2 regions of the Pseudomonas sp. 9.3L genome follow, and region 1 is predicted to be linked to the other one. Evidence: predicted binding sites of a transcription regulator. Region 1 holds the regulator's gene; the other holds the start of a gene.
The links. The regulator sigma-54, encoded in region 1, starts transcription at its own class of promoters, with help from an activator protein. The targets are predictions, from matches to a motif close to ANTGGCATNNANNTTGCTNT.

Region 1 (15,275 bases):
CGTGTTCGGCCTGGGAGAACAGGTCCATGGCGATCCAGTCCGGGTCGGTGCCGCCATCGCACACCACGAGAATCTCAGAGGGGCCAGCGATCATGTCGATCCCTACCTGGCCAAACACATGACGCTTGGCCGTGGCCACATAGATGTTGCCTGGGCCGACGATTTTATCCACCCCTGGCACGCTTTCGGTACCGTAGGCCAATGCTGCGACGGCTTGCGCCCCACCAATGGTGAACACCCTGTCTACGCCGGCAATGCAGGCAGCAGCCAGTACCAGCTCATTTACCTCGCCACGCGGCGTAGGTACCACCATGACCACTTCACGCACGCCTGCCACCTTGGCGGGAATGGCATTCATCAAGACCGATGACGGGTAGCTGGCCTTACCGCCGGGTACGTAGAGCCCGGCTCGGTCCAGCGGCGTAACCTGCTGGCCAAGCACCGTGCCATCGGCTTCGGTGTAGCGCCAGGAGTCCTGCTTCTGCTTTTCGTGGTAGTTGCGCACACGCTCTGCAGCCATTTCCAGCGCCTCGCGCTGCTCGCCGGTAATGCGTGTGAGCGCTTGCTCCAGGCGAGCCCTGGGTAAAATAAGCTCGGCCATGCTAGCAACCAGCAAGCCGTCGAAGCGCTGCGTGTACTCCACCAAGGCAGCATCACCGCGCTCCCGCACCGCCTGGATAATTTCCAGTACGCGGCCGTTGACCGCATCATCGGAAACGCTTTCCCAGCTCAGCAGATGATCCAGATGCCGCGCGAAGTCCGGAGCTGTGGCGTCAAGTCGGCGGATGGCGGTCGGTACGGTCATGGCTAGCCTCAATCGATGGGCAGTGGAACAGGACGGATAATTTATCAGGGCTATCGCGCTTATAGGGCTGAATTTACCTATGGCGCGGATAGCGAAGCGCGGCAAGAGCGCCACGCAGGGGAAGGTTAATCAGGGTGTCGGGCATCCACGGCCTGGCGCAGGCTATCAACCAAAGCCTGGATACGCCCGTGCTGCATTTTCATGGAGGCTTTATTCACCACCAGCCGGGAGCTGATGGTCGCGATCAAGTCCTGGGGCTCCAGGCCGTTGGCACGCAGCGTGTTGCCAGTGTCGACCACGTCGATGATCTTGTCGGCCAAACCCACCAGTGGCGCCAACTCCATGGAACCATAGAGCTTGATGATATCGACCTGGCGGCCTTGCTCGGCGTAGTAGCGCTTGGCAACGTTGACAAATTTGGTGGCGATACGTAGACGGCCCTTTGGCGTAGGCGCGCCGATGGCACCTGCGGTCATGAGCTTGCAGCACGCGATTTTCAGGTCGAGGGGTTCGTAGAGTCCCTGACCGCCATACTCCATAAGAACATCCTTGCCCGCCACACCCAGGTCGGCAGCGCCATGCTCTACATAGGTAGGCACGTCGGTGGCACGTACGATCAGCAAGCGAACGTCATCCTGAGTGGTGGGGATGATGAGCTTGCGGCTTTTGTCCGGATTCTCGGTGGGCACGATGCCCGCAGCCGCCAGCAATGGCAGTGTGTCGTCGAGGATGCGGCCCTTGGACAGCGCGATGGTCAGCATGGGAGAAGCGAATCCCTATTCAACAAAGTGGCCAGGCGAACCCGGCCATGATCGTTAGCCCGGCACGCGGCGAATCTTAGCGCCCAGCATTTGCAGTTTCTCTTCGATGCACTCGTAACCACGGTCGATGTGGTAGATGCGGTCGATGAGCGTATCGCCCTCGGCGACCAGTGCGGCCAACACGAGGCTGGCAGAGGCTCGCAGGTCGGTGGCCATGACTGGGGCACCCTTGAGGCCATCTACACCCGTAACCACGGCAGTGTTACCTTCGACCATGATCTGCGCGCCCATGCGCAGCAACTCGTACACATGCATGAAGCGGTTTTCGAACACGGTTTCGATCACTGCGCCCACGCCCTCGGCCACGACGTTCAGGGAAATGAACTGCGCCTGCATGTCGGTAGGGAACGCAGGATACGGCGCGGTGCGCAGGTTGACTGCACGAGCACGCTTGCCATGCATGTTCAGCTCGATCCAGTTGCTGCCGGTGGTAACCTCCGCACCCGCTTCGCGCAGTTTGTCGAGCACCGCTTCGAGAATGGTCGGATCGGTGTCCTTGAGCTTGACTCGGCCACCGGTGATGGCCGCAGCCACCAGGTAGGTGCCTGTCTCGATGCGGTCCGGCATCACTTTGTAGGTAGCCGAATGCAAGCGCTCGACGCCATCGATGGTGATGGTATCGGTACCCGCACCCTGGACATTACCGCCCATGGCATTGATGAACTGGGCGAGGTCGACGACTTCGGGCTCACGTGCCGCGTTCTGCAGTACGGTACGGCCCTTGGCCAGGGCCGCCGCCATCATGATGTTTTCGGTGCCGGTGACGCTCACGGTATCGAAGAAGAAGTTGGCGCCACGCAAGCCGCCTTCAGGCGCCTTGGCCTTGATGTAGCCGCCTTCTACGTCGATGTGCGCACCCATGGCCTCAAGGCCTCGGATGTGCAGGTCTACCGGGCGTGAACCAATGGCACAGCCGCCTGGCAGGGCCACTTCGGCCTCGCCAAAGCGCGCCACCATGGGGCCTAGCACCAGGATCGAGGCACGCATGGTTTTTACCAGCTCGTACGGCGCAACCAGGGTTTTGATGGTGCGGGGGTCGATTTCCACGGCCAGCTTTTCGTTTATCACCGGTTCGATGCCCATGCGCCCGAACAGCTCGATCATGGTGGTGATGTCGTGCAGGTGCGGCAGGTTCGCTACGGTTACCGGGCCATCGGCCAGCAAGGTGGCGGCAAGAATCGGCAAGGCTGAGTTCTTCGCGCCGGAGATGCGGATCTCGCCATTGAGACGAGCGCCGCCAGTAATAATCAGTTTATCCATAACACTCTCGAAGCCTGTGGCTCAGGTGCGCTCAGCCCAGGCTGCGCGGGTGAAAAATTTCATGGTGACGGCATGGATACTGCCATCGGCAATCCACGGGTTCAGGTGCGTGTAAACCTGCTGCTGGCGCTTGACCGGGCTCAGCGCGGCGATTTCGTCGCTGATGACATTCAATTGGAAGTTACAGCCTTCGCCTTCGACTTCCACCTGAACGTGGGGCAGCTTCGCTTCAAGAAAGCGTTTAACTTCTAGGGCCTGCATGCTAAACCTCGATCGGCGCCCTGCGCGCACGGGCCGGTCATCATACAAAAAAAGCCCCACCGCTGCGAGCGGCAGCGCGTAGGGCAGATAGTGAATCATGCAGCGTAGGGATGAACTGCTAGCCGGCAGCGTGGCCCAGCGCGGCTAAACGCTGGAGAGCAGCGGAGAAACGCCACACACGTCCGCGATCTGGGAAAGCTCACGAGGCAAGGCACGGACCTTAAGCACCTTGCCTGCGCCCCTTGCATCCCGGCTAAGGGCTAACAACAATGAAATACCCACGCTGCTGGCGCGTTCTACGCCAGCGCAGTCTACGATCACGTCTGTGCCCTGCACCTGAGAAACCAAGGCTTTGCCTTGCTCTCGCAGCTGGGTACCGGTGCGGTAATCCAGTACACCGTTAAGCTGCAGGTGGCCCTCCACCAGGCTCACACTTGCCAGACTCATGGCTGGCCCTGAGGGATCTTGCTCCCTGCAGCTTCCTTGGTCTTGGCCACTTCGCCAGCCCAACCGTTGATGGTTTTGTCCAGGTCATTGCCATTGCGCTGCATCGCATCGGCGAATTGATCGCGGAACAGTTTGCCAATGTTGATACCGTTAACGATCACGTTACGCACCTTCCACTGGCCAGCTACTTTCTCCAGCGTGTAGGACACAGGATATACCGCACCATTGGTGCCTTTCACTTGCATGTCCACGGAGGTACGGTCCCCGCTTTCATCTTTGGGCGCGCCTACAGTGATGCCTTGGTTATTGTATTCAAGCAAGGCATTGCCATAGAACTGGAACAGGCTGCGACGGAAATTTTCCTGGAAGCGGGCCATCTGATCAGGGGTGGCCTTACGCGAATATTTCACCGTCATGATGCTGCGAGAAATGCCGTCGGCGTCGACTACCGGGCCAACGATACGGTTGAGGGCATCGTAAAAGGCTGAAGGATTGGTACGGTACTGTTCGCGATTGGCGTCCAGGTCCGCAAGCAGCTCCTGGGTAGTTTTTTGCACCAGGTCATGCGCTGGGGTAGCGGTAGCGGCATGGCCCAACAGCGGCATCGCCAACAGCAGGGTGAGCAACGCTCGACGCAGAATGACTATCATGGAAACTCCTTATTTCGCCTCTTTGCTCACATTATTGAGCAAGAATTTACCGATCAGGTCTTCAAGTACCAGCGACGACTGGGTGTCGTGGATCGTCTGACCGTCTTTAAGCACGGCGCTCTCGCCACCGACACTCACACCAATATACTTCTCGCCTAACAGCCCGGCGGTGAGGATCGAGGCAGTGGAATCGGTTGGCAGGTTATCAACGCTTTGGTCGAGCTGCATCGTGACGCGGCCAGTGAAGGTGTCGCGGTCCAGATCGATCGCTGTCACCTTGCCAATCGTTACCCCGGCCATGGTCACTTTTGATCTGACCGTAAGCCCAGCGATATTGTCAAAATACGCATAAAGTTTGTAGGTGTCGTGGGCCGAACTGGGCGACAGCCCGCTTACCCGAAGGGCCAGCAGCAGCAGGGCAAGGATGCCGGCCAACAAGAACAGGCCGACACCGACTTCCAGGGTGCGGTTTTGCATTAGAAATCTCCAAACATCAAAGCAGTCAAAATAAAGTCGAGCCCTAGCACCGCCAGGGAGGCGTACACCACCGTGCGCGTGGTCGCACGGCTGATCCCTTCGGAGGTGGGGTCGCAATCGTAGCCTTGGTATACGGCAATCCATGTCACGACAAAGGCGAACGCGACGCTCTTGATGACGCCGTTGAGCACATCTTCGGTGAAGCTCACGCTGTTCTGCATGTTGGCCCAGAACGAACCTTCGTAAACGCCCAGCCAGTCAACCGCTACCCATGACCCCCCCCAGATGCCGACCACACTGAACATTGCAGCCAGCACTGGCAGGGATATGAAACCGGCCCAGAGCCGTGGGGCAATGATGTACTTGAGCGGATCGACGCCGATCATTTCCAGGCTCGACAGCTGTTCGGTAGCCTTCATGTTGCCGATCTCGGCAGCCAGCGCTGAGCCTGCACGCCCGGCGAACAGTAAGGCAGTTACCACAGGGCCCAACTCGCGAAGCAGGGTTAATGCGATCATCTGCCCAACGGCTTGTTCAGACCCATACTTCGCCAGGATGCTGAACCCCTGAAGCGACAGCACGCCCCCGATGAAGACGCCTGACACCACAACGATCGCCAGCGACAGCACGCCCACCGAGTACAGCTGGCGAATCAGCAGCGAAAACCCGCCTGACAACCCTCCACGGCTGAATAGCGCATGGCCCAGGAACAAGGTAGCGCGCCCTAGCCCACCGACCACGTCGACGGCCGATTGCCCAAGCCGGCGAATGCGCTCCAACAACGATGTATGCCGCATCAGCGCCTCCCTAGAAAATCATCGGCCAAGGCTGGCGCGGAAAAATGAAACGGGACAGGCCCATCGGCCTCACCCTTCATGAACTGACGAATACGAGGGTTATCCGAGGCCATCAGTTCCGCTGGCGTGCCGTGGCCGAGCACTTGAGTGTCGCCCACCACATACAGGTAGTCCGCGATACTCGCGGTTTCTGCCAGGTCGTGGGAAACCACGATACTGGTAATGCCCAGCGCATCGTTAAGCAGCCGGATAAGCCGCACCAGCATGCCCATGGCGATAGGGTCCTGCCCTACGAAAGGCTCATCGTACATGAGGATCTGCGGGTCCATGGCGATGGCCCGGGCCAGGGCTACGCGGCGCTTCATGCCGCCGGACAGCTCATCGGGCATCAGCTCGATCGCACCGCGCAACCCGACTGCCTGAAGCTTCATGAGCACGATGTCTCGGATCATTTCTTCGGGCAGATCGGTGTGCACCCGTAAGGGGAAGGCGACGTTTTCGAAGACATCCAGGTCGGTGAACAAGGCGCCACTCTGAAACAGCACGCCCATGTGTTTGCGGGCATCGAACAGGTCGCTGCGCGAGAGCTTGGGCAGGTTCTGCCCATTAACCAGCACCTCGCCACTGAGTGGGCGCAGCTGGGCGCCCATCAACCGCAGCAGCGTGGTCTTGCCAGAGCCCGACGGGCCCATGATGCCAGTGACCTTGCCACGGGGTATGCGAATATCTACGTTCTGGAAAATAGTGCGCGCGCCGCGCTTGAAGGTAACGTCCTTCAGCTCGACGGCGTAGGCGTGTTCGGCACTCATTCGTTCTCCTTACGATGCGACACACCCATCAGACGTGCGGGGTAGAGGCCGGGGCACACTCCCGGCTCGTTTGGCAAGCGGCGCACTATACCACCACGGGTTGAACAGTGAACCGCCTCGCTAGCAGGTGGCCATGACGGTGTGGTTGCCCTATTGACTTTAGGCGTTCTGGTCCGTGCGCGACTCTGGCAATCCAGATATAATCCCGGCCTTTTCTTCAGACCGACTTGCCTCGAATGAATCAAACCCGCGACCTTATTCAGTCGGCGCAACGCACCATCGGCCTTGAGATGAAGGCCGTAGAAGGCTTGCTCGCGCATATAAACGCAGACTTCGTTCACGCCTGCGAAATGATCCTGGCCAGCAACGGCCGGGTCGTTGTGATGGGCATGGGCAAATCGGGCCATATCGCACGCAAGATTGCCGCCACGCTTGCCAGTACTGGCACCCCCGCGTTTTTCGTGCACCCTGCCGAAGCCAGCCATGGCGACATGGGCATGATCACGCCCGATGACATCGTGCTGGCCCTGTCCAATTCGGGCACCACGGCCGAGATCCTCACCTTGCTCCCGCTGATCAAGCGCCTGGGTATTCGGCTGATCAGCCTGACGGGCAATCCGGAGTCTACCTTGGCAAACGTGGCAGAGGTCAACCTCGACGCACGTGTGCAGCACGAGGCCTGCCCGCTCAACCTGGCACCTACGTCGTCTACCACTGCCGCTTTGGTGCTGGGTGACGCCCTGGCCGTGGCATTGCTTGAGGCCCGCGGCTTCACTGCGGAAGATTTTGCGTTTTCCCATCCAGGTGGTGCGCTGGGCCGCCGCCTGCTGCTCAAGGTAGAGCAACTGATGCACAGCGGCGCCGGGCTGCCCGCCGTTCGCCGAGGCACATTGCTCAAGGAAGCGCTGCTTGAAATGTCCCGCAAAGGGCTGGGCATGACGGTGGTACTTGAAGAAAACGGCGCCCTGGCAGGCGTCTTCACCGACGGCGACCTCCGCCGAACCCTGGACCGCAACCTGGACGTGCACCGCACGCCCATCGAGCAGGTGATGACTGTCAATGGCAAATCCGTCACACCGGACATGCTTGCAGCCCAGGCCCTGAAAATAATGGAAGATCATAAAATAGGTGCCCTGGTAGTGGTCAACGAACAGAACCAGCCCATAGGCGCGGTCAACATGCATGATTTTCTTCGCGCAGGGGTTGTGTAATGGATCGTGCCCTCCTGGAGCGAGCGAGCCGCATCAAACTGGCTATCTTCGACGTCGATGGCGTACTTACCGATGGCCGCCTGTACTTTCTTGAAGACGGCTCGGAAATGAAGGCGTTCAATACGCTCGACGGCCAGGGCATCAAAATGCTCATGGCGTCGGGGGTGACCGCCGCAATCATCAGTGGCCGAAACAGCCCCGCCACTGAGCGGCGAGCCCGTAATCTGGGCATTCCCCACCTGTACCAAGGCCGTGAGGACAAACTCGTCGTGCTCGATGAACTCCTGGCGCAGTTACACCTGTCCTATGACCAGGTCGCGCACCTGGGTGACGACTTGCCAGACTTGCCCGTGATGCGCCGAGTAGGCCTGGGCATGGCCGTGGCCAATGCCAACGATTTCGTGCGTCGGCATGCCCATGGGGTCACGCAGGCCAGGGGTGGCGAAGGCGCCGCTCGTGAGTATTGCGAGCTGATCATGCGAGCGCAGGGTAACCTGGATGCCGCGTTGAACCATTACCTGTAGGTTGACCAATGCAAAACCGAAAGCTCCTTACGCTGGCAACTGCCACGGTGCTCGCCGCACTGCTGATTGCCGTGGGCTACTGGAACCTCAGCCCTGAGCGGTTCCTCCACAACCCGAAGGCTAGCGTGGATGCAGGCACGATCGACTACTATGCGATCAATGCCCACACCGTACAGTACCTGCCAGACGGCAGCCGACAATATGAAATGACCGCTGACAAGGTGGAGCACCTCAAGACCAGTGAGGTCACTCATGTCACTGCGCCGGTGATGGACATCTACCGCGGCACACCCCTGCCCTGGCACGTGCGCAGCGATCGCGCCGAGGTCAATCCTGATGGTAGCGAGGTTGAGCTGATCGACGCCGTTCGCCTCAATCGTATCGACCAGCAAAACCGCACGACCGTGATTACCACGTCGCGCGCTACAGTCTTTCCACAGAAGCAATATGCGCAGACCGACCGAGACGTTAGAATCGAGGGCGCCGGTGGCGTAACGACTGCCAAGGGAATGAAAGCGTATTTGAACGACAGCAAGATCCACTTGCTGTCCACCGTAAGAGGACAGTATGAGGCTCGTTAAAACCCTCCCCTTCCTGCTTGGCCTGGGCGCGGTACTGGGAAGCGTGAACGCCTTGGCGCTGCCTACCGACAGGGACCAACCCATTCACATCCAGTCCGATGATGCCCAGCTCGATGATAAGCAGGGCGTTGCCGTGTACACCGGCGGCGTGATCATTACCCAGGGGTCGATGAAAATCACCGGCAACAAGGTAACGGTTACCCGAAATGCAACGGGCGACGTAGACGTATTCACGGCTGTGGGTAACCTGGCGTATTACGAACAGAAACCCGCCGCGGACAAGCCCATCGTGCAAGCTTATGCCGTGACGATCCAGTACTTCGCGGCTCAAAACCGCATCGTGCTGGTAGACAAAGCCAAGGTCATCAACGACGGCAACACCTCCGAAGGCGAGAAGATCGTTTACGACACCGTCAAGCAGGTGGTCAATGCCGGTCGCGCCACGGGCAGCAAGGTCACCGCGCCTCGCCCACGGATCGACATGGTCATCCAGCCGAAAAAGAAAACCGACCAGCCGCAGAAGGCGCAGTAATGGCTACGTTGAAGGCTCAGCACCTTGCCAAGAGCTACAAAAGTCGTCAGGTGGTCAGGGACGTTAGCCTGTCCATTGAAAGTGGGCAGATCGTTGGGCTGCTGGGGCCTAACGGCGCCGGCAAAACCACCTGCTTTTACATGATCGTGGGCCTGGTACAGGCCGACCAGGGACGCGTGCTTATCGACGACCTGGACGTCAGCCACCAGCCCATGCATGGCCGTGCTCGTGCAGGTATCGGCTACCTGCCGCAGGAAGCGTCCATCTTCCGCAAGCTGTCGGTAGCCGATAACATCATGGCAATCCTGGAAACCCGCAAAGACCTGGACAGCCCAGGCCGACGCAAGGCCTTGGAGAGCCTGCTGCAGGAGTTTCACATCACCCACATCCGGGACAACCTTGGCATGAGCCTGTCCGGTGGCGAGCGGCGGCGCGTCGAGATCGCCAGGGCGCTGGCAACCTCACCCAAGTTCATCCTCCTGGACGAACCCTTCGCAGGCGTGGACCCTATCTCGGTAGGCGATATCAAGCAGATCATTCATCACCTCAAAGCGAAAGGTATCGGGGTGCTTATCACCGACCACAACGTGCGTGAGACGCTCGATATTTGTGAAATCGCCTACATCGTGAATGATGGCCAATTGATTGCCGAAGGCGATTCAGCCACTATCCTTGCCAATGAACTGGTAAAGGAAGTGTACTTGGGGCACGAGTTCAGGCTGTAAATGTAAAACCCCTAGGCAAATGCCCCGGTTTCAGGCATATAATTTGCTTAAATTCGGGCGCCTTTTCCAGGCGCTTGCTATGGATGGCGCTTAGCGCCGGCAATCAAGGTGTCAAGCTCACGCCATGAAACCATCGCTTGTCCTTAAAATGGGCCAGCAACTGACGATGACGCCGCAGTTGCAACAGGCCATCCGCCTTCTCCAGCTATCTACCCTGGACCTTCAGCAGGAAATCCAGGAGGCGCTTGAGTCCAATCCCATGCTCGAACGCCAGGAAGAAGGCGACGACTTCGATAACGCAGACCCGCTGGCAGATAAGGTAGAGCACAACAGCCCTGCCGAAAACCAGGAGCCCGCGTTTCAGGAGGCCAACTTCCAGGAAAGCTCACCTGCCCCCGAAAGCAGCAGCAGCGAAGAAGGTGACTGGAGCGAACGAATCCCGGATGACCTGCCGGTGGATACTGCCTGGGAAGATATCTACCAGAGCAGCACCAACAGCTCCTCCAGTGGCGAGGATGACGACTGGGACTTCACCACCCGCACTTCGGTGGGTGAAAGCCTGCAAAGCCACTTGCTATGGCAGCTCAACCTCGCGCCCATGTCGGACAACGACCGCTTGATCGCAGTCACCCTGATCGATTGCATCAACAACCAGGGGTATCTCGAGGAAACCCTCGAAGAGGTGTGCCAGTCCTTCGATCCCGAACTGGACATCGAACTCGATGAGGTCGAGGCCGTACTGCGGCGCATCCAGCAATTCGAGCCTGCCGGTATCGGTGCGCGAAGCCTGAGTGAGTGCCTGGTGCTCCAACTGAGGCAACTGCCCGCAAAAACGCCTTGGCTTGCCGAAGCGCAACGGCTGGTGACCGAATACATCGAGCTGCTGGGCGGCCGCGACTACAGCCAACTGATGCGGCGCATGAAGCTCAAGGAAGACGAGCTTCGGCAGGTCATCGAACTCGTACAGAGCCTCAATCCCCGTCCGGGCTCACAGATCGAGTCCAGCGAGCCTGAATACGTCGTGCCCGACGTGATCGTGCGCAAGGACAGTGATCGCTGGCTGGTAGAGCTTAACCAGGAGTCTGTGCCGCGCCTGCGGGTGAATGCCCAGTATGCAGGCTTCGTGCGCCGCGCCGACAGCAGTGCCGATAACACGTTTATGCGCAATCAGCTGCAGGAAGCACGCTGGTTCATCAAGAGCCTGCAGAGCCGTAACGAAACGCTGATGAAAGTGGCCACTCAGATCGTGGAGCATCAGCGTGGCTTTTTGGACTACGGTGACGAAGCCATGAAACCCTTGGTGTTGCACGATATCGCCGAAGCAGTGGGCATGCATGAATCCACTATTTCACGGGTGACCACTCAAAAATATATGCACACCCCCCGCGGCATATACGAACTGAAATACTTTTTCTCAAGCCACGTCAGCACCTCGGAAGGCGGTGAATGCTCATCCACAGCCATCCGCGCGATCATCAAAAAACTGGTCGCTGCGGAAAATCCGAAAAAGCCATTGAGTGACAGTAAGATCGCTGGTTTACTGGAGGCACAAGGCATTCAGGTAGCACGTCGCACAGTCGCCAAGTACCGCGAGTCTCTTGGGATCGCGCCGTCGAGCGAACGCAAGCGGCTGATGTAACCTGGCCTGGGCATTGAGCATTCGCCTGGGGTGCCACCAGCGTTTCAGTGGCAGGTACCACACCTGCCTCTTTATGCCCTGGCAATAAGGAGAAGCGGTATGCAAGTGAACATCAGTGGCCATCAGCTAGATGTGACCGACGCCATGCGCAGTTACGTGACCGAAAAACTTGCCAAGCTTCAAAGGCACTGCGACAAGATCACCAGCGTTCAGGTCATCATGGAGGTCGACAAGCAGATGCAAAAGGTTGAAGCTACCATCCGCGTCCCTACGTCGGATGTGTTCGCTGAAGCCAAGCACGACGACATGTACGCTGCAATCGATCTCCTCACTGACAAACTTGACCGGCAATTGCTCAAGTATAAGGAAAAACAGCAGAGCCACCTCCAAGGTGCCGCCGCTCGCTGAGCCCCCAATGATCCGACTAGAAAACATCCTGACCCCCGGCCGTTCCTGCGTGAACGTGTCGGGAGGCAGTAAAAAAAGCGTCCTCGAACACATCGCAGGGCTCATCAGCAAGGACCTTCCGGGTGCTGACCAGCAAACCGTATTCGAAGCACTTCTCGCCAGAGAAAGACTCGGCTCCACGGGCTTTGGCAACGGTATCGCTATCCCCCACTGTCGCTTAGCCAAGTGCGAAGCACCCATGAGCGCGCTGTTGCATTTGCAGGCGCCAGTAGACTTCGACGCCATCGACGGCGCACCGGTAGACCTTATTTTCGTACTGCTGGTGCCTCAGGCCGCTACAGACGCCCACCTGGAGCTGCTGCGCCAGATCGCTAGCATGCTGGATCGCAAGGAAGTACGCGCCCGCCTACGGGCTGCGGAGTCCGGCGAAGCCCTCTATCAGGTGGTGCTAGACACCCAGGCTGGCGCCTGACATGCGCCTGGTCATCGTGAGTGGTCGCTCTGGCTCCGGCAAGAGCACCGCACTCGATGTACTCGAAGACAACGGTTTCTACTGCATCGACAACCTGCCAGCCGGCCTGCTGCCCGAGCTGGCCGAACGCGCCATTATCCATACCGAATTGGCACGCCCCCTGGTTGCAGTCTCGATTGACGCCCGTAACCTACCCAGTCACCTGTCGCGGTTCCCCGAGCTGCTAGAGGAGGTGCGCAACAAACATATCCAGTGCGACGTGCTTTTTCTGGATGCAGACGAAAACACGCTGCTCAAACGCTTTTCCGAGACCCGTCGCCGTCACCCACTAACCAGTGCAGATCGATCCCTTGCGGAGGCCATTCGCGCAGAAAGCCACCTGCTTGGTCCTATCTCGGATTTGGCAGACCTCAAGGTGAACACCACGCACCTGAACCTGTATCAGTTGCGAGACACGCTGAAGCTGCGCTTGCTGAATAAGCCCGAGGCCGGTACGGCCTTCCTGATCGAATCGTTTGGTTTCAAGCGCGGTATGCCCACAGACGCAGATCTGGTGTTTGACGTACGCTGCCTGCCCAACCCTTATTGGAGGCCAGAGCTGCGTGAGCACTCCGGCCTGGAGCAGCCTGTGATCGACTATTTGGCGGCTCAGCCAGATGTCGAAGAAATGTATCAAGACATCGCCGCGTACCTGGTGAAGTGGCTTCCCCGGTTTGCCGCCAACAATCGTGCTTACGTCACGGTTGCCATCGGCTGCACAGGAGGGCACCATCGCTCGGTTTATATCACCGAGCGGCTCGGTAAGCAGCTGCAACCGATCATCGATAATGTCCAGGTTCGCCACCGGGACCTCACCTGAACCCAAGGACGCCTCGCGTAATGCCCGCACTCGACATCACCATCATTAACAAGCTGGGTTTGCACGCACGCGCCGCCGCCAAATTCGTGGGCGTTGCCGGGCGCTTCCCCTGTCAGGTGCGTGTAGGCCGTACGGAAGCCAGCCTGGTCGATGGCAAAAGCATCATGGGGGTAATGATGTTAGCGGCCGGCAAAGGCACGCAAATTCATCTGAATACCGAAGGCGAGCAGGCCCAAGAGGCCCTGGACGCGCTGGCACACCTCATCAATGACAAATTCGACGAAGGCGAGTAGAAGCCAACGGCAGTTGGCGAATGAGGCCCTCCTGAACAACAAACAGGACGCTGTTCGCCAACTCCGCTTAAGCTCCGTTAGCTCCCAGGGATTATGACCCCCAAGCACATCATGGCAAGGGAGCCATAGGCGCCAGGAAGGCTTACGGTAATCAGGCAGCCTGCAGGGCAGCTTCGTAGCGCTTCTCAACTTCTTGCCAATTGATCACGTTGAAGAATGCGCCAATGTACTCAGGACGACGGTTCTGGTACTTCAGGTAGTACGCATGTTCCCACACATCCAGGCCCAGGATTGGGGTGTTGCCCTTCATCAGAGGGCTGTCCTGGTTGGCAGTGCTTTCAACTACCAGTTTTTTCTCGGGAGTAACGCTCAGCCAGGCCCAACCGCTGCCGAACCGGCTTAGCGCTGCCTTGGTAAAGGCTTCCTTGAACGCGTCGAAGCCGCCTACGTCTTGCTCGATGGCATCCTTCACCTTCCCTGTCGGCGCGCCGCCGCCCTGGGGGGTCATCACTTTCCAGAACAGCGAATGGTTAGCATGGCCACCGCCGTTGTTCGCTACCGGGCCTTTGAGTTTGTCGTCGAGGGTAGCGTGCTTGGCCATCAACTCCTCAACCGGCATTTCAGCGTACTCAGTGCCTTCCAGCGCGGCATTGAGGTTGTTGATGTAAGTTTGGTGGTGCTTGGTGTGGTGGATTTCCATCGTCTGGGCATCGATATGAGGCTCCAGCGCTTTGTAGTCGTAAGGCAGGCTAGGCAAGGTATGGGGCATGTCAGTGGACTCCGTATCGCGGATGGGCGCCGGTGTGGCGCGACTGTTGGCCCATGGCACTTGAGAGCAAACTCGTAGTGCGGGGGTATTCGCCATGGACGGCGATGAAACCCAGCAGTTCCGTATAGGTGCGATTGCTGTGACGAAGCGCAGCGTCCCGCAGGGCATAAGGAAGCGCTCGTTGGCGGACGGTGACCAGTAAATGCTCATGCGCGGCGCAGAAATACTCCGCGCTTTCTTCTGGCTGAAGCAACCGCAAATGCACGTCTGCCAGGTTGTGATGAGACACCACGAAGGCGGCGACCGCCTCTTCGGCATCGGCCCAGCGCTCGAACAGGATCTGAGCCAACGCCAGGGCTTGAAGGTAGTATTCACGCGCATCGACCCAATGCCCTTGGGCAAACAAGGCATTAGCGCGTTGGATGGTGCGTTTCCATTGGTCCATGGCCCGCTCCGCTTGAGAGGCACGCACGTATTGCGTACTCGTTGAGACTGACTATTAGTTGATAATCAATCTCAACGCAACCGGAGCGGGTACATAGATTCATGAAACAGGCTGAACGGCCCGCTTAGCGCCGGTTAGCTACCGGCGACGGTCATGCGCTCTATCAGCACCGACCCGGTGCGCACGTTGCTACGCTGCTCCAAGTCGTTACCCACCGCCAGAATCTGCTTGAACATGTCTTTCATGTTGCCGGCGATCGTGACTTCTTGAACGGGAAACTGGATTTCGCCGTTCTCTATCCAATACCCTGCCGCCCCCCGAGAATAATCCCCGGTCACCATGTTCAGGCCGCTGCCCATGAGTTCGGTGACCAGCAGGCCACGGCCCATGCGCTGGATCAACGCTGCCTGGTCTTCATTGCCATGGGTCACGAACAGGTTATGCACGCCGCCAGAGTTGGCCGTGCTGGGCATGCCCAACTTGCGCCCGG
Region 2 (15,275 bases), 650 kb from region 1:
CGCAGCAGCGTGAACGCGTGCGTTCCGCCCTGAGCTACGACGAAGATCAAGTCGGTGCGTTGATGGACTTCGAGATGGTCACGATCCGCGAGGACGTGACCCTGGAAGTGGTGCTGCGCTATTTGCGCCGCCTGCGGGAATTACCCGGTCATACCGACAAAGTGTTCGTGATCGACCAGGAAGGGCTGCTCAAGGGCGTATTGCCGATCAAGCGGTTGCTGGTCAATGACCCTGAAAAAGGCGTGGCAGAGGTGATGGCCAGCGATTTGGTCACCTTTCACCCGGATGCAGACGCTTACGAGGCTGCCCAGGCATTCGAGCGCTATGACTTGGTATCAGCCCCGGTTGTCGATAAAAATCGGCGTTTGATTGGTCGCCTCACCATTGACCAGATGGTCGACTTGATTCGTGAAGAAAGCGAAAGCGAAGTATTGAACATGGCGGGCCTGCGCGAGGATGAAGACATCTTCGCCTCCGTATGGCGATCGCTGCGTAACCGTTGGTCCTGGCTGGCCGTCAACCTGATTACTGCATTCGTGGCGTCCCGCGTCATCGGCCTGTTCGAAGGCTCCATCGAGCGTCTGGTGGCCCTCGCTGCCCTGATGCCGATCGTTGCAGGGATAGGCGGTAACTCGGGTAACCAGACGATCACCATGATCGTCCGCGCCATGGCGCTGGATCAGGTGGGCACCGGCAATACCCGCCGGCTCTTGAAGAAAGAACTGTCTGTGGCTGTGATCAATGGCTTGGTATGGGGGGGCGTGATTGGTGTCGTGGCCTGGCTGCTGTACCACAGCTGGTCGCTTGGGCTGGTCATGACCACAGCCATGACACTGAACCTGCTACTGGCGGCCTTTATGGGTGTAACGATCCCCATGACGCTCGCCAAGTTGGGTAAAGACCCTGCCATGGGGGCGAGTGTGATGATCACGGCCATGACTGACAGCGGTGGGTTCTTTATCTTCCTGGGGTTGGCGACGGTGTTTCTGATGTAGCAGGTCGAGGGATTCTCAATAAAAAGGCCAGCAACGATGCTGGCCTTTTTCATGATACATACTGGGTATGCAGTTCCGGCAACCGATCAGGACGCCTCGGCTTCTGCTGCGAGGTCTGCGTCGTGCGCGATCAGTGCAATAAGAGCATTCTGCTGGCGGTGAGCAAGCTGGCGGAAGCGCTGGAGCAGTTCGCGCTCGTGCAGCGACAGCTCTGGGCTGTCCAGACGCATGCTCAATTCTTCGCCCAGTGCACCTTCTTGAATAAGGCTCTGCTCCAGGCGCGCAATGATTTCTGAGTTCATGCTGCGATGGTGAGTGCGGGCGACCTCGGCGATACGCTCGCGCATGCCGTCTGGAAGGCGGACAACGAACTTGTCGGCGGTGCGGCTGGAATAGACTGCCTGTTTCAGTGGGCGCATAGAATTAAACCGGTTAAGTTCAGGAAAGCGGTTCCTCGGAGTAGGCCGCAGGATGTGGGTACGACAATCAATTCTGCCAAGCGTTCCATCGAAAAGCGCTGTGCGGCTGAACATTATGCTCGTTTTTGGTAGGTAGCTTGGCGTCAAATATGTGACAAATTCTGAATTGCAGTGCTACTTAAAAACAGCACCTTAATTCCTAAAACGTAAACAGCCCAAATTACAGGCCTTTGGCCAACCCATAACAGCTAACGCATGCCGCTTGTGTCTAGCACAGGCGTTTTACGACCCCGGCCTCGATGGAAGTTTTACCCAGGGGCGGTGTACAGGGTACTCTAAAGCATAGTGGCATTCAGGTTATTCGCGAGTGAAAAGGGCGGATTAGATGCAAGCAGGGCGACTGATTTACTTGATAGGCGCATCCGGTGCGGGCAAAGACAGCCTTATCAACCAAGCGCGCAGTGCCCTCGCTGATCGTAACGTGCACATTGTGCGACGCATCATCACCCGTTCGGCCGAAGCCAGTAACGAACAAGCCTATGGTGTAAGCATGGCGCAATTCGAGGCAATGGCAGATCAGGGCGAATTTGCAATGCATTGGGCGGCTAACGGTTTGCGCTATGGCATCCCCTCCAGCATTGAGCAAGCCATGGCTCAGGGGCAGTGGGTGCTGGTCAATGGTTCGCGTGCCTATCTTCCACGGGCCTTTGCCCTGTACCCAGACCTGCTGGCGGTGCTGGTAGTGGTTGATACCGAGGTCCTGCGCGCGCGGCTTACGGCACGTGCGCGAGAACCCTTGAATGACATCGAAACCCGTCTTGCGCGCAATGAGCAGTTTGGCGCGATGGAGGTGGACGGGCAGGGGCCTCGCCTTCACAGGGTGGATAATTCCGCCACCCTTGAACGTGCCGTTACGTGCCTGTTGGCAGTGATCGATCAGGCGCAATCAACGTAGCTGGGGGTTGAAGCGAATCCGCTTGCCCCTGATCAATGCCAGCACGAAGAGCCCTGCGCAAACCACGCTCAAGCTGAGCAGTAACGTGATAAAGACGCCTGCGGAGTAGGGGATGGCTGCCGCAATCAAGAAGCACGCTAGCGAGGCGGTCATAAAAATCAGTGCGGACCGTGACATGTTAAGCCCTGCCTTAAAAGGTATACCGGTCTAGAACGCGGGTGGGCGCGGCCATTGAATGTACCGTCATTGCATCAGGTCGCTGGCGCTCATGCATGCCTGCACGCTGCGCCAAAGGCGGATGTACCCAACCTTGAACACTGAGATGAGCGTGAGTGTGCAGGGCAGGTGCAAAAAAATGGAACGAAACCATTGCAACCATGGCCAGAGCATTGAGCAGATAGAGCGCGCCGTTCATCCTTGTCTCCGATGTGTCATAGCAAGCCACCCTCAGCAGGTGCCACTATATTGGAAGCATTGGCCGTGCCAACGTGCACGACCTGTTAAATCCATTTCAAAACAATCACTTATAAGTAAATTGCTAGAACTTTGCCTTGCATTGTGCATTGTTTGACGCGATTTGCCGTGCAGATTGCACGAATCCCTGCCTCTACGTCCAGTACTAATGCGGCAAAGTGCCTTCATTGCCTGCATTTCAGTCACGCGCGTGAGCTACTTCACACTTGCATGTGAATTTGCATCTCCACCGGCGCGGTGATAGATTTGCAGCCGCTTTTTAAGGCGCGTAAGCCTGCCGGCCAGAGCAGTTGCCAGCATCCAGGCTCTCAGCTTTTTTCTTTTGAAGTTTATGTCCTTGTAGTTCAACGGATAGAACGGGGCCCTCCTAAGGCTCAGATGCAGGTTCGATTCCTGCCGGGGACACCATGCCACACCTTCTTAATGGCCCTATTGGCTCTGCTACTCAGAGGCACGTACCTATGCGCCTCCCTTGAGTAAGCAATGCCGTGTCCCTTTTGCTTGATATTCTTAACAGCCGATGCGAATTTTGTACGGGTGTGTGAGGCCGTGCCCGTGCCCTTCATAAGGAATGCATCATGCGCAATGACAACCCGTTGATGGGTGTGGATGAAATCGAATGCGTTACGCCAGACCTCAACGGTGTACCGCGCGGTAAGGTGATGACCGCATCGGGGTTCGCCGAAGGTCGCCGTCTGCAGTTGGCTCGCGGGGTGCTGTTGCAATGCATCATGGGCGGGTATCCGCCTGCACGCTTCTACGGGGCCGACGACGGTGATGTAGCACTGGTACCCGATGCAGCTCAGGTGCATCGCTTGCCGTGGAGCGACCCGCCCCGCGCCTTTGCCATTTGCGATGCCAACGAACTGAGTGGGGGTGGTTCGGCGCTGTCCACCCGGGCGCAATTGAAGGGGGTCATTGCGCGCTATGCAGCGTGCGGCCTGGCGCCAATGGTGGCGACCGAGCTGGAATTCTACGTGTTCGCCGCCAACCCTGATCCGTCTCAACCGTTTCAGCCGCCTGTAGGGCTCGATGGTCGGCGCGAGGCGGGGCATAGTGCCTTCAGCGTGACTTCCAACAACGGTCTACGGCCGTTTTGGGCTGAGGTCTACGCCTGCATGGCAGCCTTGGGGCTGCCTCGGGACACCTTCATGCATGAGATGGGTGTCAGCCAGTTTGAGATCAACCTGTTACATGGCGACCCTTTGCTTATTGCCGACCAGACCTTCCTGTTCAAGCACTTGTTGAAAGAGGTAGCGCTCAAACATGGCTTGATGGTGGTGTGCATGGCCAAACCGCTGGCGCATATGCCGGGCAGCTCCATGCACATTCACCAGAGCGTGGTTAGCCTGGCAGACGGCCACAACCTGTTCAGTGACGAGCACGGCCAGCCCACCGCGACCTTCCGGCAGTTCATCGCAGGGCAGCAATGTGCGTTGAAAGACTTCACTGCGTTTTTTGCGCCTAACGTCAATGCGTACCAGCGTCTGTTTCATCCCTATGCCTCGCCCAATAACCTGTGTTGGTCTGAGGACAATCGTGCGGCAGGTTTGCGCATTCCTGCCAGCGCACCAGGCGCCCGGCGGGTAGAGAACCGCTTGCCGGGAGCGGACGCCAACCCGTACCTGGCAATCACCGCAAGCTTGGCGGCGGGCTTGTACGGCATAGAACACGCTCTTGAGCCGACGCCCCCGATCCAGGGAGCGTTCGAGGTGCCTGAGCCGTTAGCGCTACCACGCACCTTGGATAGCGCGCTTGAACAGCTCACTCGCAGTAAGGTGGCTGTTGAACTGTTTGAGCGTGAATTCATCGAAGGCTACATTGCGACCAAGACCCTGGAGTTAGCCAGTTTCATGGACGAAATTACCCTTTGGGAGCGGCGTGTGCTGGCAGCACAGGCCTGACTCCGGGTTACCCCGCCAGCGGGCGAATTACCGCGGTTGATGCCTTTGGCGATCAGCACACTCGGTGCGCGGCCCCTGTGCGTTACTGGTTCGGACGTTGCGGAGCATCAATGCGTCAAATCTTGAAAAACTTTCGAGGCCTATACTTTGCCTCCCTGATGATGCTGATTGGTTCAGGACTGCTCAGCACCTACCTCGCGCTACGCCTGGCAGCCGATAACGTCGACGGCCTGTGGGTGGGCGCGTTAATGGCAGCCTACTACTTTGGCTTGGTACTGGGCGGCAAGATCGGCCACAGGCTGATCGCCCGGGTGGGGCATATCCGGGCCTATACCGCCTGTGCCGGCATCGTCACGGCAGCCGTGCTGGGTCACGGCATGACCTCGTTGTTACCCATCTGGCTACTGCTGCGTCTGGTGGTAGGCCTAGGGATGATGTGCCAGTACATGGTGATCGAGAGCTGGCTCAACGAACAGGCTGAAGCGCGGCAGCGTGGCCTTGTGTTCAGCGGGTACATGATCGCGTCGTACCTGGGGTTGGTGTTGGGCCAGCTGATTCTGGTATGGCACCCCCAGTTAGGGCTGGAACTGCTGATGATGGTTGCGTTGTGTTTTGCGGTTTGCCTGGTGCCGGTCGCGCTCACCCGCCGGCTGCACCCGGCGCCCCTGCACTCGGCACCCATGGACCCTCGTTTCTTCATCAAACGCGTGCCCCAGTCCCTCGGCACTGTGATGGGTGCCGGCTTGATTATCGGCTCATTTTACGGCTTGGCCCCGCTCTACGCGGCAGGCCGAGGCATGACCACCGAGGCGGTGGGGCTGTTCATGGGCTGCTGTGTGTTCGCAGGGCTGGTCGTGCAGTGGCCACTGGGCTGGCTGTCAGACCGTTATGACCGCCCGCTGCTGATCCGTGCTATCGCCACCATGCTCTGTGTGCTGGCGCTGCCCATGGCGGTGGCGCCGCGGCTGTTCGACGTGCCCCTGGAGGGGTTGTTCATGGGCGGGTTCGTGGTGTCGCTCTTGCAGTTTTGCCTTTACCCCTTGGCCGTGGCGTTCGCCAACGACCACGTCGAGAGCGAGCGGCGCGTCTCACTGACCGCCATGTTGCTCGTTACGTATGGCCTGGGCGCAAGTATCGGGCCGCTGGCGGCCGGGGTACTGATGAAGTTTTATGGCAGCGAGATGCTATATGCCTTCGTGTCGTTTTTTGCGTTGGTGCTTGTCTGGCGGGTACGCCCACGGGCCGTTACCAATTTGCACCAGGTAGACGATGCCCCGCTGCACCACATCGCTATGCCTGACAACATGACCAGCTCGCCGCTGGTCGCGGCCCTGGACCCGCGCGTGGACGAGCAGGTGGTAGAAGACCAGATGAAGGATAACTGAGCCGTACGGCAAGCCATTCGGCAAGCCATTCGGCGAGCCATCCGGCGGCGCAGCCACGCCTGGGAAGGGTTAGAAATCGTCTTTGTCGAAGCGTCGGGCTTCGCGCTGCAATTGGTACACGAAGCGCTCTACGTTGCGTTGCACGGCGCCCGTCATGTGATGGAAGCGTACACCCGCAAAGGTAGTGTCCAACCGCTTCTCGAAGTGCAGATGCCGAAGCTCCACAGGCGTAAGAATGGCGCCGAGGGGGAGGGCGGCGGCAAACCGCTCATAGACCTGACCCAGTTGTAGCCGCTCCGTGATGTCGCCACTGAAGCGCAGCTTGCAGCCGGTGGCTGAGAGGTCCAATAGCTTGCCACGCATGCTCTTGATAAGCCGATCCCCGGCGATCTCCACATCGACCAGCGAGGAGAGCTTGAGCGCTGCACGAAACGCATTGCGCCGCTGGTGGTAGATCACTTCCGTGGGCAGAGGCCCCCGATAACTGCGCCCACTTTCGCTGTCTTCGATCACATAACCGCCTCGGCCTTCCCAGGCAATGCGGGCACCGTCATGGAAACCCTCGGCCCGAAACGCCTCGCCTAAGCTGAGTAAACGCTCACCGTCGCGCGGGATCAGCTCGTCCAAGACCACCGTGCCGGTGTCTCGATCAGCCTCGATGACATAGCTCTGGAACCGTTGCTGGCGTTCGATGAAGGTCACGATCAAAGGGTTGTGGCCGTCGAGCAGCGACCTGAGGCTGGCGTGGATTTCCAGCGGCGTGGAGAGGACCTTGGGGGGCTGCGGTGCATCCTCTGAAGGCGAGGCGTTAAACACAGTCATCAGGTCTCCCGGGAAAGCGTAACGGCAGCGCGGCAAGACGGCATCGTGCCGTCACCGCACACCCGGACGAGGCAAGCGATCAGGCTTGGCTGAAGGCGCGGACGGTCGCCAGGCGCGCTGTAGCGCCGCGTGCCGTATACAGCGAAGGCGTGTCGCCGCCACTGAGGATCTTCAACTGGTTAGCCGTGGCGAACTGCTGCAGGGCGATGGCCCGGCCGTTCTGCTCGTTGATTACCTGGCACTCTGCAAGCATGCCGGCCAATTGCTCGCCGCGCTCTACTAACACATGCCCTAGCACCGAAGATTGGGCAAATGCCGCCAGGCCTTCGGAATCTGCGGTAAACCCGAGGGCCACCAGCAACTGGCTGCGCTGACGGCCATGCTGGCCCAGCTGCACAATCAGCGACTGCTTATGGGCCAGGATGTTTTCCAGCAATTGCATGTCACGACCCCGCAGCGCGGTATATTCCTCACGCAGCAGCGACAGGAGATGCTCAGCGGGCGCAATGTCGTCTTCAATCAACTTCAATAGGGTTGTGTCGTGCATGACTGTTCCTGGTAATCACTGCGCCCGGTAAATCAAGAGCCGCGTCAGCGCAGGCTCAGGCTTCGAAAGAAAGCATCTTGCTAGCGACGCGGCTGCTGTCCACCTGGTAGCTGCCGCTGGCGATCTGCTCTTTGAGCTCAGCAATGCGGGCCGCATTCACAGGCGCGTCAGTGCCCAGGTTCTCGGTGACCTTTTTCATGTGCTGGGCTACGTCGCTCAGTTGGACGGATTCCCCAGCCTGGCTGGTTTCCTTGACGCTTTTGACGTCGTCTACAGCCCCAACCGCCTTGCTGCCAGTTGTGCGAGCAGTGCTTGAGACTTGAGTGGAGCCGGTAACGCTCCGGAAATCGATGACCATGATATGAACCCCTTGGTGTTTGGACGCTTGCCTTGTTTTCGACTGGGTGCCGAAAAACTTTAGGGTATTTTTTCGAAAGCACCCAATAGGCAAGGTTCGCACGCCAAGTGTAGGAAAATCAGGCCGCCGCTACCAGACGCATGCGTCGGACAACGACCCTCGCGTAGCCCGTCGAGCGTTGCGGTTACATAGACACTTCTACCTGTGCCGGTCCGGTGACGCGGGCCCTGACGACGCGTTGCGAATTGAGGTTGCGCACGCGTATCTGTTCGTTCAGCGCGCCCTTGCTCAGCGCTTCGCCTGGCATTCTTACCGCCAGGGTGCCTGCCCGCGCGGTAATCACCACCTGGTCACCCTTGCTGATAACCTCCGGTTGCTCTACCTGCACAGGCGCCAGGACCTGATCCATAACCGTCGGTCTGATCACGCGTTGGCCAATGGCTTGATCCAGGGCGGGGAGAAACCCTTGGCTCAGTTGGCCCACGTCGCGCTCGCGCAGAGCCACGTCACCTTCAGCGATGACCGTATCGCGCTTGAGTGGCCGCGTTGCAACCACCACCTCGCGAAAGAGTTTGACCGTAGCCGGCACGAATACCGTCCAGGGCGATGCCCCTTCACAGCGTACCCGCACCGTTACCCGCCCAAGGGGTACGGCAGGCGTCTCAAGGCGGGCAGTCAGGTCTCGGTCACACTGGGGCATGCGCAACCGAGGGTCCAGGTTGGCCACCTCTATCTCATAACGGCCTTCGGTTTGGCTGGTCGCCAAATAATCTTCCACGGTGAACTCAAGAAACCCCTGAGTCACACCGATAAGCTGTTCGGGCGGTGTGACGTCGTCGGCAAGCAGGCGTCCGGAGCCGACAAGGCACAAAGCAGTGAACAACCCATACAGGGTGGTGAGCAGGTGTCGTGAATATGGCGTTTTCTCGTTCATGGCTATGCTTGAGCAAGTGACGTGCCAGACTCGCCGCTTGCTCGCACAGAACGGGGCTCTTCGGAGCTAACAGTCCAAGGTGGAGGTTTAATATGGCTGGTGTGATGGATTCCGTAAACCAGCGCACGCAACTGGTAGGGCAGAACCGCCTTGAACTGTTGTTGTTCCGCTTGAACGGCAAACAGTTATACGGCATCAACGTCTTCAAAGTTCGCGAAGTGCTGCAGTGCCCGAAGTTGACCCTGATGCCCAAGTCCAACCCGGTGGTGCGTGGCGTGGCCAGTATCCGTGGCGCGACCATTCCTATTCTGGACCTGTCCATGGCCACGAACTCACGCTCGCTTGAGGCCGAACAGGACCCTTTCGTGATCATCACGGAGTACAACACCAAGATCCAGGGCTTCCTGGTTCATTCCGTGGAACGTATCGTCAACATGAACTGGGAGGACATCCATCCGCCACCCAAGGGCACGGGCCGCGATCACTACCTGACGGCCGTTACCCGGGTCGATAACCAGTTGGTGGAAATCATCGACGTGGAGAAAATCCTGGCCGAGGTTTCGCCAGTGTCCGAAACGATCAGCTGTGGTGTGATCAACGCCGAGGTGCAGCAAAAAGCCGTGGCCATGCGCGTATTGACCGTGGACGACTCCTCGGTGGCGCGCAAGCAGGTGAGCCGCTGCCTGGAAACGGTAGGCGTGGAAGTGGTAGCGCTCAACGATGGTCGGCAAGCCCTTGAGTACCTCAAGGCGATGGTTGCGGAGGGCAAAGATCCAAACGAAGAATTTCTGATGTTGATTTCTGACATCGAGATGCCGGAGATGGATGGCTATACCCTGACGGCAGAAATCCGTAGCGACCCGCGTTTGAAAAAGCTGCACATCGTATTGCACACGTCACTCTCGGGCGTTTTCAACCAGGCGATGGTCAAGAAAGTAGGGGCTGACGACTTTTTGGCTAAGTTTAGACCGGATGATCTCGCATCTAGAGTGGTCGAACGAATTAACGCGAAAGGCTGATCTCCAGTACGGACGGCAGCGATCCAATCATTTACCAAGAGGCGGCACCATTGGCTACGGCGAATTCGGATTTTGAACAGTTCCGGGGCTTCCTGGAAAAGGCCTGTGGCATCGTGCTGGGTGAGAACAAACAGTACCTGGTCTCGAGCCGCCTCAATAAATTGATGGAGCAACAGGAGATCAAGAGCCTGGGCGAGTTGGTGCAGCGCATCCAGATGCAGCCCAGGGGCGGTTTGCGCGAGCAAGTGGTCGATGCGATGACCACGAACGAAACCCTGTGGTTTCGCGACACCTACCCTTTCGAAGTGATGAAGAACAAGGTATTGCCAGAAATGATCAAGGCCAGCCCTGGCCAGCGCTTGCGTATCTGGTCGGCGGCCTGTTCTTCTGGCCAGGAACCCTATTCACTGAGCATGACGTTCGAAGAGTTCACCCAATCCAACCCTGGGCAGCTCAAGAGTGGCGTGCAGATTGTAGCCACCGACCTGTCGCCGTCGATGCTGATCAACTGCCGCAGTGGCGAGTACGACAGCCTGGCCATTGGCCGAGGCCTGTCGCCTGAACGCCTGCAGCGCTATTTTGACGCAAAGCCGGGGAACCGCTGGGCCGTCAAGGCGCCTTTGCGCAGCCGTATCGAGTTCAGGCCGATCAATCTGCTGGAAAGCTACGCGTCGCTGGGCAAGTTCGACGTGGTGTTCTGCCGCAACGTGCTGATCTACTTCTCTGCCGAGGTGAAGAAAGACATCCTGACGCGCATTCATGCCACCCTCAAGCCAGGCGGGTATCTGTTCCTGGGGGCTTCCGAGGCGCTCAACGGTTTGCCAGACAAGTACCAGATGGTGCAGTGCAGCCCTGGCATTATCTATCAAGCGAAATAACCCCTTCAGCGCGTTAGCCTCAAGTTATTCGCCAACTGCGTTCGCCCCTACCGTGATCGATTTAACATTCGCCATGTGGGCCAACGGTAGTTGGCGAACAACCCTCAACACCAATCATTTTTCTGACGCCTGCTTTGCGGTTTCTCTGCTGCGTCCGGCCTCCTGCCCTTTGGGTATTGCCGACTTTCTGGCGACATTTTTCGGTCTAACTTTATATATCCTTATAAAACAATGGCTTACAAAGTTGGCACACCTGTTGCTATATCTCGATCAGCACATCACGTTTTGCGCCAGAGGTATCGAACATGGGTATCAGTTTTGACAAAGCACTCGGCATCCACGAGCAGGCTCTGAACTTCCGCGCGCAGCGCGCCGAAGTGCTTGCCAACAACCTCGCCAACGCTGACACGCCTAACTACAAAGCACGCGACCTGGATTTTTCCTCAGTGCTCGCTGCCCAGGCCGATAAAACCCGTAACGGTACCTTTGGTCTTGAACGCACTAATGCCATGCACATTGATGCCGATGGCCTGAGCACTACCGAAGATGCCTCACTGCAATACCGCATTCCGACGCAGCCGTCGCTGGACCAGAACTCTGTGGATGCGCAGATCGAGCAGGCGAACTACGCCAAGAACTCGGTGGACTTCCAGGCCAGCTTTACCTTGTTGAACAATAAATTCCGTGGCCTGGTCACGGCCATCAAAGGAGAGTAATTCATGTCACTGTCCAGCGTTTTCAATATTGCCGGTACCGGCATGAGCGCCCAGACCACTCGCCTCAACACCGTGGCCAGTAACATCGCCAACGCCGAAACCGTCTCGTCCAGCCTTGACCAGACCTACCGTGCCCGCCACCCCGTGTTTGCCACCGTTCTGGCAGACCAGGCCGGGGGTACGTCAGGCAGCAGCTCGCTGTTCGACGAGCAGGGCGAGGCAGGGCACGGGGTACAGGTGTCCGGCATCGTCGAAGACCAGAGCAACCTCGAACCCCGTTACGAACCCAACAACCCTGCTGCGAACAAAGACGGGTACGTGTACTACCCCAACGTGAACGTGGTGGAGGAAATGGCCGACATGATCTCTGCCAGCCGGTCATTCCAGACCAACGCTGACATCATGAACACCGCCAAAACCATGATGCAGAAAGTGCTGACGCTGGGTCAGTAAGCCAAGGGATAAACCATGACTACCACCTCTACCACTACCGATAGCACCAGCGCCTCGCTTCTTTCTCAATACGCTGTTGCGAGTAAAGACAAGACAACCGCTGCCTCGACAAGCTCGACCGACTCAGTGACCGGTTCCCAGACCATGGGCAAGGACACCTTCTTGCAACTGCTGGTCACCCAGTTGAAGAACCAAAACCCGCTTGACCCGCAGGACAACTCGGCCTTCGTGGCGCAGTTGGCTCAATTCAGCAGCGTGGAAGGCATCAACAACCTCAATACAACGGTGTCCGCCTTATCCAGTAACTACACGTCCAATCAGGCGCTTCAAGCGTCGGCGTTGGTAGGGCATTCGGTATTGGCACCCGCTAGCAGCACCGTGGTGGACACGAGCAGCGGCCTGACCGGCCAGTTCGACCTGACAGCCTCGACCAGCGACGCTTCGGTGAAGGTGTACGACGCCAACGGCACCTTGGTGAAGAACATCGACCTGGGCTCTCAGAGCGCCGGCACTATTGCCTTCGACTGGGACGGCACCAACAACGAAGGCGTTGCGCTTTCGTCGGGCACTTACAAATTCGTGGCCAATGCCACGGTAGATGGCGAAGATGTTGCTCAGACCACGTACCTGCCTTCCACCGTCGCAAGTGTGACGGTCGGCAGTACCGCGGGTGATATGTCCCTTAAATTGGCTGACGGCTCTAGCGTAGCGCTGTCCGCTGTTAAATCCGTTGGATTGTAAGCCGGCTAATCGGCACTGGAGATAAACTATGTCGTTCAATACCGGCCTCAGCGGTCTCAACGCGGCCAACACTGCACTCAACGTCACCGGCAACAACATTGCCAACGTGGCCACCACCGGTTTCAAGAAATCACGTGCCGAATTCGGTGACGTGTACGCCAACTCATTGTTCCTGGGCAGTTCCAAGAATGGCGTAGGCTCTGGCGTTGCCACGGCGGCGGTGTCGCAACAGTTCACCCAGGGCACCGTGAGCAGCACCGGCGCCAGCCTGGACATGGCCATCAACGGCAACGGCTTCTTCGTGGTCAGCGACAACGGCAACAAGGTGTATACCCGTGCCGGCGCCTTTGGCACCGACAAATCGGGCAACATCGTCGACAGTAGCGGCAACAAACTGATGGGGTACGGCGCGGACGAAAACGGCAATGTTATCGACGGCATCATGACTACCTTGAAAGTGGACACCTCGGCGCTTGCTCCCAAGGCCACGGACACGCTGACGGAAACGATCAACCTCAATTCCAGCGCTACCGTCCCTGCCACGACGCCCTTCGATGCCTCGGACACCACCACCTACAACTACACCTTCAGCACGGACATCTTCGACAGCCAGGGTAACTCCCACACTTTGTCGCAGTACTTTGCAAAAGACGACACCAACAGCTGGACCATGTACTCCACCATCGATGGCGTAAACCCGGCAGACCCAACCTCCACCACACCCTTTTCCGCCAACCTGACGTTCAACTCGGACGGTAGCCTGGCGACCACCACCAGCTCGGACATGACGGTGGGTTCCAATGGCAAGCTCACATTCACCAACTGGGTGCCGGCCGCCAAGAACGCCGCCGGCGTAATGGCCAGTAACGGGTCTACCGCGTCGACTAGCGGCGTTACGCTGAACATGGCGCAGACATCTTCGTATAACACCACGTCGGCCGTCACTGCCAAGTCTCAGGACGGTTATGCCACCGGTAGCCTGTCGTCGCTGTCAATCGACACCGAAGGCAACATCTTCGGTAGCTACAGCAACGGTCAGTCCAAGACCGTTGGCCAGGTAGCCTTGGCGAACTTTGCCAACGTCCAGGGTTTGACCCCGAACGGCAGCACCGGCTGGCGTGAGTCGTCGGCCTCAGGTGTACCGATCGTGGGCGCGCCTAACAGCGGCACGATGGGCACGCTGTCGGCCGGTTCGTTGGAGGACTCCAACGTAGACCTGACCAGTGAACTGGTGAACCTGATCAAGGCGCAGAGCAATTACCAAGCGAACGCCAAGACCATTTCCACCGAAAGCACCATCATGCAGACCATTATCCAGATGGCCTGATAACGACAGGGCGGTGAGCGGAGCCGCTGCCCTGGTCTTGGAGCCGCCATGAAGACGTATGTGCATCTATTGATGATCTTCCTGACGTTTACCAGCGGGCTGGCTGAAGCCGGCCCGGCCCCCTGGTACAAATACCAAAGCCTGGCCACCGGCAGGTTCGTTTGCATGCAAGCGAGCCCTGGCGACGCATTTCAACGGTTCGCAGGGCCGTTCAACAATGCCGGGTGCCATTAATCGCGAGCTTCGCCCGCTTCATATGGTTGGAACGTTGGAAACTGTAGGAAGCGGGCGCTAGCTCGCGAACACGTCCATTGTAAAGCGCCGTTTTTTCGTCACTTCCCTTTCGTCATTTTTATGACTATCCTCTGAAACCCCTGATATAGAGCCTTTATAGCTAGCTTTTTAAAGTTGGCCCGGCTCTTGCTACGCCTATGGTAATCAGCCATTTCGCGGCGCTCGCCGCCAAGGAGATGACCATGGACAAGATGCTTTATGTCGCCATGACCGGCGCCAGCCAAAATGCCCTCGCGCAAAAGGCGCACGCCAACAACCTGGCCAACGTATCCACTAACGGCTTTCAGAAAGACTTGGAGCAGGCCCGTTCCATGCCGGTGTTTGGCGATACCTTGCCGTCCCGTGCCTACGCCATGACCGAGCGTCCCGCCACAGACTTGAGCGGTGGCCCGATGATCGCTACCGGTCGTGACCTCGACGTAGCTGTGGGTGGTGAAGGCTGGATCGCGGTGCAGGCCCCCGATGGCTCTGAGGCTTATACCAAAAGTGCCAGCCTGAACGTTGACGCCTTGGGTGTACTGCGTACCAGCACAGGCATGGCGGTGCTGGGCAACGGCGGCCCTATCGCCGTGCCGCCAGAAGAGCAGATCGAAGTCGGGCAGGACGGCACCATCAGCATCCGCTCACTGGGGCAGGCGCCATCAGTCATGGCAGTCGTAGATCGGATCAAGACCGTCAACCCCAAGGCCGCTGAGTTGACCAAGGGCACCGACGGCATGATTCACACTAAAAACGGCCAGCCGGCGGCGATGGATGGCGCGGTGCAGATGACCTCCGGGTTCTTGCAGGGCAGCAACGTCAATGCCGTGGACGAGATGACTCAGGTGATGGCGCTTTCCAAGCAGTTTGAGATGCACATCAAAATGATGACCACCGCCAAAGAAGACGATGAGGCGATGGCACGGGTCCTGCAAAGCTAGTTGTAACCCACACCTTTATTGACACACAGGCCCCGCGTAGCCGGCGCCCGAAGGAGAACACCCCATGCTTCCAGCACTTTATGTCAGTAAAACCGGCCTGGCTGCGCAGGACACCAACCTGACCACCATTTCCA

Region 2: flgB (flagellar basal body rod protein FlgB) is a predicted target of sigma-54. The motif match lies at 10,934-10,953, and genes of this name have one in related genera.

Annotation. Positions count from the first base shown of each region.
Region 1 is NZ_JBZUBK010000001.1:3,616,687-3,631,961, forward strand. It holds gene hisD (histidinol dehydrogenase) at 1-805, opposite strand, end outside; gene hisG (ATP phosphoribosyltransferase) at 931-1,566, opposite strand; gene murA (UDP-N-acetylglucosamine 1-carboxyvinyltransferase) at 1,621-2,886, opposite strand; gene AC4LE2_RS16755 (BolA family protein) at 2,908-3,147, opposite strand; gene AC4LE2_RS16760 (STAS domain-containing protein) at 3,292-3,594, opposite strand; gene AC4LE2_RS16765 (MlaC/ttg2D family ABC transporter substrate-binding protein) at 3,591-4,244, opposite strand; gene mlaD (outer membrane lipid asymmetry maintenance protein MlaD) at 4,254-4,721, opposite strand; gene mlaE (lipid asymmetry maintenance ABC transporter permease subunit MlaE) at 4,721-5,518, opposite strand; gene AC4LE2_RS16780 (ATP-binding cassette domain-containing protein) at 5,518-6,327, opposite strand; gene AC4LE2_RS16785 (KpsF/GutQ family sugar-phosphate isomerase) at 6,564-7,538, shown strand; gene AC4LE2_RS16790 (KdsC family phosphatase) at 7,538-8,062, shown strand; gene lptC (LPS export ABC transporter periplasmic protein LptC) at 8,071-8,643, shown strand; gene lptA (lipopolysaccharide transport periplasmic protein LptA) at 8,630-9,175, shown strand; gene lptB (LPS export ABC transporter ATP-binding protein) at 9,175-9,900, shown strand; gene AC4LE2_RS16810 (RNA polymerase factor sigma-54) at 10,025-11,539, shown strand; gene hpf (ribosome hibernation-promoting factor, HPF/YfiA family) at 11,639-11,947, shown strand; gene ptsN (PTS IIA-like nitrogen regulatory protein PtsN) at 11,955-12,419, shown strand; gene rapZ (RNase adapter RapZ) at 12,421-13,278, shown strand; gene AC4LE2_RS16830 (HPr family phosphocarrier protein) at 13,299-13,571, shown strand; gene AC4LE2_RS16835 (superoxide dismutase) at 13,723-14,340, opposite strand; gene AC4LE2_RS16840 (DUF2753 family protein) at 14,342-14,785, opposite strand; gene pmbA (metalloprotease PmbA) at 14,920-15,275, opposite strand, start outside.
Region 2 is NZ_JBZUBK010000001.1:2,967,510-2,982,784, reverse strand. It holds gene mgtE (magnesium transporter) at 1-995, shown strand, start outside; gene AC4LE2_RS13640 (Arc family DNA-binding protein) at 1,082-1,414, opposite strand; gene phnN (phosphonate metabolism protein/1,5-bisphosphokinase (PRPP-forming) PhnN) at 1,800-2,369, shown strand; gene AC4LE2_RS13630 (PA3371 family protein) at 2,361-2,546, opposite strand; gene AC4LE2_RS13625 (hypothetical protein) at 2,560-2,784, opposite strand; tRNA gene AC4LE2_RS13620 (tRNA-Arg) at 3,177-3,251, shown strand; gene AC4LE2_RS13615 (glutamine synthetase family protein) at 3,506-4,747, shown strand; gene AC4LE2_RS13610 (MFS transporter) at 4,858-6,132, shown strand; gene AC4LE2_RS13605 (flagellar brake protein) at 6,202-6,954, opposite strand; gene AC4LE2_RS13600 (flagella synthesis protein FlgN) at 7,034-7,501, opposite strand; gene flgM (flagellar biosynthesis anti-sigma factor FlgM) at 7,557-7,859, opposite strand; gene flgA (flagellar basal body P-ring formation chaperone FlgA) at 8,044-8,793, opposite strand; gene AC4LE2_RS13585 (chemotaxis protein CheV) at 8,886-9,812, shown strand; gene cheR (protein-glutamate O-methyltransferase CheR) at 9,863-10,690, shown strand; gene flgB (flagellar basal body rod protein FlgB) at 10,996-11,406, shown strand; gene flgC (flagellar basal body rod protein FlgC) at 11,410-11,859, shown strand; gene AC4LE2_RS13565 (flagellar hook assembly protein FlgD) at 11,875-12,600, shown strand; gene flgE (flagellar hook protein FlgE) at 12,629-13,927, shown strand; gene AC4LE2_RS13555 (hypothetical protein) at 13,976-14,161, shown strand; gene AC4LE2_RS13550 (flagellar basal body rod protein FlgF) at 14,404-15,141, shown strand; gene flgG (flagellar basal-body rod protein FlgG) at 15,206-15,275, shown strand, end outside.